Linked DNA regions of Variovorax paradoxus. The protein of the gene in region 1 interacts with the protein of each later gene in a pairwise test. Links are inferred from orthologs where the notes say so. Each region holds a gene or a part of one and is shown on either strand. Other genes may lie near its edges.

Region 1 (3,087 bases):
CCGGTGGGTCTGCGTCGGGAGGTCGGTTGCCGGTCGGGCGGTCGCCGTTGGATGCGGGCTCATCGCCACGACCCCACCGGCCATCGTTCAGGTTGAACATGCCCAGAAACCCTCTCCACGCTGGCTTTGCATTCATTCGCTTCGTTCTCTTGTCAGTGGCGGGATTGTGCCCAATCAATTGGCGGTATCGTGCAATTCAGTGTCGGCCTCTGGGGTCATCGTATCGCCCACCGAGCCCGACCTGCGGGCCAGTTCGGCTCGCAACAGGGGCACGCCCTCGCCGCTGCGCGCGCTGAGGAAGATGCGCGGAACCTGCACGCCATCGATTTCCATTTCGTCCTGCAGATGCAGCGGATGCTGCGCGGTTTCAAGGGCGTCGAGCTTGTTGAACACCAGAAGCTGCGGCACGGCCTCGGCACCGATGTCGCGAAGCACCGATTGCACCTCGGCCATCTGCTCGGGGAAATGCGGGTTCGACGCATCCACCACATGCAACAGCAAGTCGGCATCGACGGCCTCCTGCAACGTGGCCTTGAAGGCGTCGACCAGGCCGTGCGGCAGGTCGCGAATGAAGCCGACGGTGTCCGAAATCGAGACCTGCCGGCGGGCGTTGCCCAGATAGAGATTGCGCGTGGTGGTGTCGAGCGTCGCAAAAAGCTGGTCGGCCGCGTAGGCGCGGGCTTTCACCAGCGCATTGAACAGCGACGACTTGCCGGCGTTGGTATAGCCGACGAGCGAGATGTTGAAGGTCTCCCGGCGCTCGCGCTGGCGGCGCTGCGTGCCGCGCTGCTTCTGCACCTTGGCCAGGCGCTCGCGCGTGCGCTTGATCGATTCGCTGATCATGCGGCGGTCGAGTTCGATCTGCTTTTCGCCGGGGCCGCCGCGCACGCCCGCGCCGCCTGTCTGGCGCTCGAGGTGGGACCAGCGGCGAACCAGGCGCGTGCTCAGGTACTGCAGGCGGGCGAGCTCGACCTGCAGCTTGCCTTCGTGCGACCGGGCACGCTGCGCAAAAATTTCGAGAATGAGAAACGTGCGGTCGTAGACCGCCACGTCGAGCTGGCGCTCGAGGTTGCGCTGCTGCGCAGGGCTCAGCGACTGGTCGAAGATGACCTCGCTGGCCTGGTGCATCGCAGCCAGCTCTTTGATTTCGTCGGCTTTGCCGCTTCCAACGAAAAGCGCCGCGTCGGGCGCCTTGCGCTTGCATACGAGGCGTGCGACAGGCGAGAGGCCCGCGGTCTGCGCGAGCAGGCCGAGTTCCTCGAGTTCGCTGTCGAAATGGGGCAGCCCGAAATCGACGCCGACGAGAACGGCGGCGCCTTCCTGGCGGGAGTTCAGTTCAGACAAGCGGAATCAATATGGAAAAAGCGCGGCGGGGTTACCGCCGCGCTCCGCGCGATCAGGCTGCGGCGTCGTCGTTCTCGGCAGCCGAGAAGTTGACGGCACGACCCGGCACGATAGTGGAAATGGCGTGCTTGTAGACCATTTGCGTCACCGTGTTGCGAAGCAACACGACGTACTGGTCGAAAGACTCGATCTGACCCTGCAACTTGATACCGTTCACCAGATAAATGGAGACCGGAACATGCTCGCGACGCAGGGTGTTCAGAAACGGGTCTTGTAGAAGTTGCCCTTTATTGCTCACGATATTCTCCGTGTTCAAGAGTAGTTGTTGGAGAGATGACCTTAACACAGGGTTTCTGCGCTGCAGCAATCGGGGTCAAAAGCCTTTGAAAAATAACGTCTCTCAAAAGACGGAACTTCCAACTCAGCTGTAACTCATCGGCTGCCATCGGCGGCCAAGCGCGGTTCAATCGTCCTTGTCCGCAAAAGGATTTTGCGAGCTTTTGAACTGGATGCGCAAGGGCGTGCCCACCAGATCGAACTCCTTGCGGAAGCGCCCTTCGAGAAAGCGCTTGTACGCCTCGGTGACATGCTCCAGCGAATTGCCGTGGATGATGATCACCGGCGGATTCATGCCGCCCTGGTGCGCATAGCGCAGCTTGGGGCGGAACATGCCCGCGCGCTTGGGCGACTGGAACTGCACCGCTTCCAGCAGCAGCCGGGTCAGCACCGGTGTCGACATCTTGCGCGTGGCCGACTTGTGGGCCTGCGCAATCGCCTGCCACACCGGGCCCAGGCCCTGGCGCTTGATGGCCGAGATGAAATGCAGCGAGGCAAACTTGAGAAACGGCAGCCGGGTTTCGATCTGGCGCTGGATCTGCTCGCGCTGGTAGCTGTCGACCGCATCCCACTTGTTGATCGCAATCACCACGGCCCGTCCGCTTTCGAGGATGTAGCCGGCAATGTGCGCGTCCTGGTCGGTCACGCCCTGGGTGGCGTCGAGCAGCAGCAGCACCACGTTGGCCGACTCGATGGCCTGCAGCGTCTTGACCACCGAGAACTTCTCGATCGCCTCGAAGACCTTGCCCTTGCGGCGCAGGCCGGCCGTGTCGATCAACTCGAAACGCTGGCCGTTGCGCTCGAACGGCACCGAAATGGCGTCGCGCGTGGTGCCCGGCATGTCGAAGGCCACCAGGCGTTCTTCACCGAGCCAGGTGTTGATCAGGGTGGACTTGCCGACGTTGGGCCGGCCGGCCACAGCCAGCTTGATCGGCTTGTTGACGTCGTCTTCGTCCGTCTCATCGTCGGGGTCGGGCAGATTGAGCGGCGCGAGCGCCAGCTCGACCAGGTCGCGCATGCCCTGCCCGTGCGCCGCGGAGACCCCGTGAACGTCGCCAAAGCCGAGTTCATAGAAGTCGACCAGCTTGGTGCCGTCGTGCATGCCTTCGGCCTTGTTGGCCGCCAGCACGCAGGGCTTCCCGAGCCGGCGCAATTCGTTGGCAATGTCGTGGTCTTGCGCCGAAAGGCCTTCGCGGGCATCGACCACGAAGATCACCACGTCGGCCTCGGCCACGGCCTGCCGCGTCTGCTTGGCCATTTCCTTGTAGATGCCGCTGCCCGCGTCGGGCTCGAAGCCGCCGGTATCGATGACGATGAACTCGTGCTTGCCCAGGCGGCCGTTGCCGTAGTGGCGGTCGCGCGTGAGCCCGGCAAAGTCGGCGACGATGGCATCGCGCGTTTGCGTCA
Region 2 (3,140 bases), 260 kb from region 1 along the record:
TGTGGCCGCACTCGTGGCCCGCGCGGACATCGACCTCGTCGTGGTGGCGACGCCCAATGCCCAGCACCATCCGGTCGCCAAGGCGGCGCTCGAGGCCGGGAAACACGTGGTGGTGGACAAGCCTTTCACCCTCGATGTCGCCGAAGCCAAGGAGCTCGAATTGTTGGCCAGGCGCCACAATCGCGTCCTGGCGGTCTATCAGAACCGGCGTTTCGATGCCGACTACCTGACGTTGAAAGACGTGCTGGCGAGCGGCGATTTGGGCCGGCCGGTGTACCTGGAGTCGCATTTCGACCGTTTCCGGCCCGAAGTGCGCGAGCGCTGGCGTGAACAGCCGGTGCCGGGTTCGGGCCTGTGGGTGGACCTGGGCGCTCATCTGGTCGACCAGGCGGTGCAGCTGTTCGGCCGGCCCGACACGCTCCAGCTCGACACGGCAGTCTTGCGCGACGGCGCGCTGGTCGAAGACTATTTTCACGCCGTGCTGCGCTACGAAAGCGGCCCCCATGCGCCGCTGCGCGTGGTGCTGCACGCCACGACACTCGCGGCCCAGCCCGCGCCGCGCTACATCGTGCACGGCACGCGCGGCAGCTACGTCAAGCACGGTGTCGACCCGCAGGAAGATGCCTTGCGCGCCGGGCAGCGGCCGCCAGCCGCAGGGTGGGGCGCCGATCCGCTCGACGGCGAGCTCACGGTGCACGGCAGCGACGGCGTGCCGCAATACCGCTCCGTGCCGACGCGGGCCGGCAACTACGTCGACTACTACGCCGCGGTCCGCGACGCGATCCTCGGCCACGGCCCGAACCCGGTGCCGCCAGAGCAGGCGGTCGCGCTGATGGAACTGCTCGACATCGGCCGCCAGAGTGCCGTGGAGGGGCGCGCCGTCCGGATCGAACGCCCATGAAAAAAGCGCGTCGGCCCGTGGGGGCCGACGCGCTTTTGCGGTTGAGCGTGGTGCTCAGCCGCCGCGACGCATCATGTCGAAAAATTCGACATTGGTCTTGGTCGCCTTCATGTTCTTGAGCATCAGCTCCATCGACTCGATCTCGTCCATGTTGTACATGAGCTGGCGAAGAATGCGGGTCTTCTGAAGGATTTCGGGAGCCAGCAGCAACTCTTCGCGGCGCGTGCCGCTGCGGTTGAGCTGGATCGACGGGAACACGCGCTTTTCGTACAGGCGGCGGTCCAGGTGGATTTCGGAGTTGCCGGTACCCTTGAACTCTTCGAAGATCACTTCGTCCATGCGGCTGCCGGTGTCGATCAGCGCGGTGCCGATGATGGTCAGCGAACCGCCTTCTTCCACATTGCGCGCGGCGCCCAGGAAGCGCTTGGGGCGCTGCAGCGCATTGGAGTCGACGCCGCCGGTCAGCACCTTGCCCGACGAGGGCACGACGTTGTTGTAGGCGCGGGCGAGGCGGGTGATCGAGTCGAGCAGGATCACCACATCCTTCTTGAGTTCGACCAGGCGCTTGGCGCGCTCGATCACCATTTCGGCCACGTGCACGTGGCGCGCGGCGGGCTCGTCGAAGGTCGAGGCAATGACCTCGCCCTTCACGGTGCGCTGCATTTCGGTCACTTCTTCAGGCCGCTCGTCCACCAGCAGCACCATCATGTGCACTTCGGGGTAGTTGGCGCTGATGGCGTGGGCGATGTGCTGCATCATCACCGTCTTGCCGCTCTTGGGCGGCGCCACCAGCAGGGCGCGCTGGCCCTTGCCGATGGGGGCGATGATGTCGATGATGCGGCCCGTGATGTTCTCGTCGCTCTTGACGCCGTCGCGTTCCAGCTTCATCTGTTCCTTGGGGAACAGAGGCGTCAGGTTCTCGAACATCACCTTGTGCTTGTTCTGCTCGGGCGGACCGTCGTTGACCTTGTCGAGCTTGGTCAGCGCGAAGTAGCGCTCGCCGTCCTTGGGCGTGCGCACTTCGCCTTCGATCATGTCGCCGGTGTGCAGGTTGAAGCGGCGCACCTGGCTCGGCGAGATGTAGATGTCGTCCGTGCTGGCCGTGAAGCTGGTGTCGGGGCTGCGCAGAAAGCCGAAGCCGTCGGGCAGGATTTCGAGCACGCCGTCGGCGAAGACCTGTTCGCCGGCCTTGGCGCGCTTCTTGATGATCGCGAACATCAGCTCCTGCTTGCGCATGCGGCCGACGTTTTCGATCTCAAGCGCTTCAGCCTGCTTGAGGACTTCAGACACGTGGAGTGCCTTGAGTTCGTTTAAGTGCATGGAATGACCCCTCGCGGGGTAATCGATCGGAAAACGGGGGGAGGTTAAACGTGAAGCGAGAACTGCTTCACTAACCGGGGAACTCGAACCGGTTGCCTGAAAGGGCCGGTGAACTGTGGGAGATTATGACAGCAAAAAATCGCGCGGCCAACGCATTGCGCGTCAGCCGGTTGAAATGACTCAGGCGAGCTGCTGGTCGATGAACGCCGTGAGTTGCGCCTTGCTCATGGCGCCGACCTTGGTGGCGGCCAGCTGGCCGTCCTTGAACAGCATGAGCGTGGGGATGCCGCGAATGCCGAACTTGGCCGGAATGTCGCGGTTTTCGTCGACGTTGAGCTTGGCGATTTGCAGTTTGCCTTCGTAGGCGGTCGACACTTCGTCCAGAATGGGCGCAATCATCTTGCAGGGACCGCACCATTCGGCCCAGTAGTCGACCAGCACCGGCTGGCTGGACTTGAGCACGTCGGCTTCGAAGGAAGAATCAGAGATGTGTTTGATCAGGTCGCTGGCCATGTGATGTGTCCTTGTGCGCGGAGAGTTTCGGTGCAGCTAAAGTGCTGGTCATTGTGACAGAAACCAAGGGGTGGGGTGCCATGCGGGAACGCTATGGCGCCGATAGCAAAATCCCTTTGCGCGTCGCGCTTCCACGCTCCCGAACCCCCTATAGAACATGAACGAAGGCCACCCCGTCCAGGCCCTGTGGTGCGACCCCGCCGCCGGCGTGGTGGCGCGCATTGCCGGCGCCATTGCAGAGCGCCAGCTTCACGCGGCGCGCACCGTGGTGCTGGTGCCCTATGCGCAGTTGATGGGCGTGGCGCGCGGCATGTGGGCACGCTGCGGCACGCCGGGCTTCGTGCCGCGCTTCGAAACCACGCGCAACTGGGCGCGCAGCGCGGGCGGCTTCCTGCCCACAGGCTAC

Evidence for each region.
Region 2: the proteins of hfq (region 1) and rho interact in binary tests that used the Escherichia coli proteins (3 or more experiments, as listed by UniProt). The link is inferred for Variovorax paradoxus from one-to-one orthologs.

The regions. Positions count from the first base shown.
Region 1 is NZ_JAUSXG010000001.1:1,836,018-1,839,104, reverse strand. Bases 20-2,788 are described here. They hold hfq (RNA chaperone Hfq), read right to left. Parts: upstream 1,643-2,788; coding sequence 1,397-1,642; downstream 20-1,396. Other genes in these bases: der (ribosome biogenesis GTPase Der), read right to left, coding at 1,808-2,788; hflX (GTPase HflX), read right to left, coding at 175-1,344; hflK (FtsH protease activity modulator HflK), read right to left, coding at 20-100. Outside these bases: more of hflK, read right to left, coding at 1-19; more of der, read right to left, coding at 2,789-3,087. UniProt on the Escherichia coli protein: RNA chaperone that binds small regulatory RNA (sRNAs) and mRNAs to facilitate mRNA translational regulation in response to envelope stress, environmental stress and changes in metabolite concentrations.
Region 2 is NZ_JAUSXG010000001.1:2,094,340-2,097,479, forward strand. Bases 89-2,910 are described here. They hold rho (transcription termination factor Rho), read right to left. Parts: upstream 2,222-2,910; coding sequence 956-2,221; downstream 89-955. Other genes in these bases: QFZ42_RS09760 (oxidoreductase), read left to right, coding at 89-901; trxA (thioredoxin TrxA), read right to left, coding at 2,402-2,734; QFZ42_RS09775 (PD-(D/E)XK nuclease family protein), read left to right, coding at 2,892-2,910. Outside these bases: more of QFZ42_RS09760, read left to right, coding at 1-88; more of QFZ42_RS09775, read left to right, coding at 2,911-3,140. UniProt on the Escherichia coli protein: Facilitates transcription termination by a mechanism that involves Rho binding to the nascent RNA, activation of Rho's RNA-dependent ATPase activity, and release of the mRNA from the DNA template.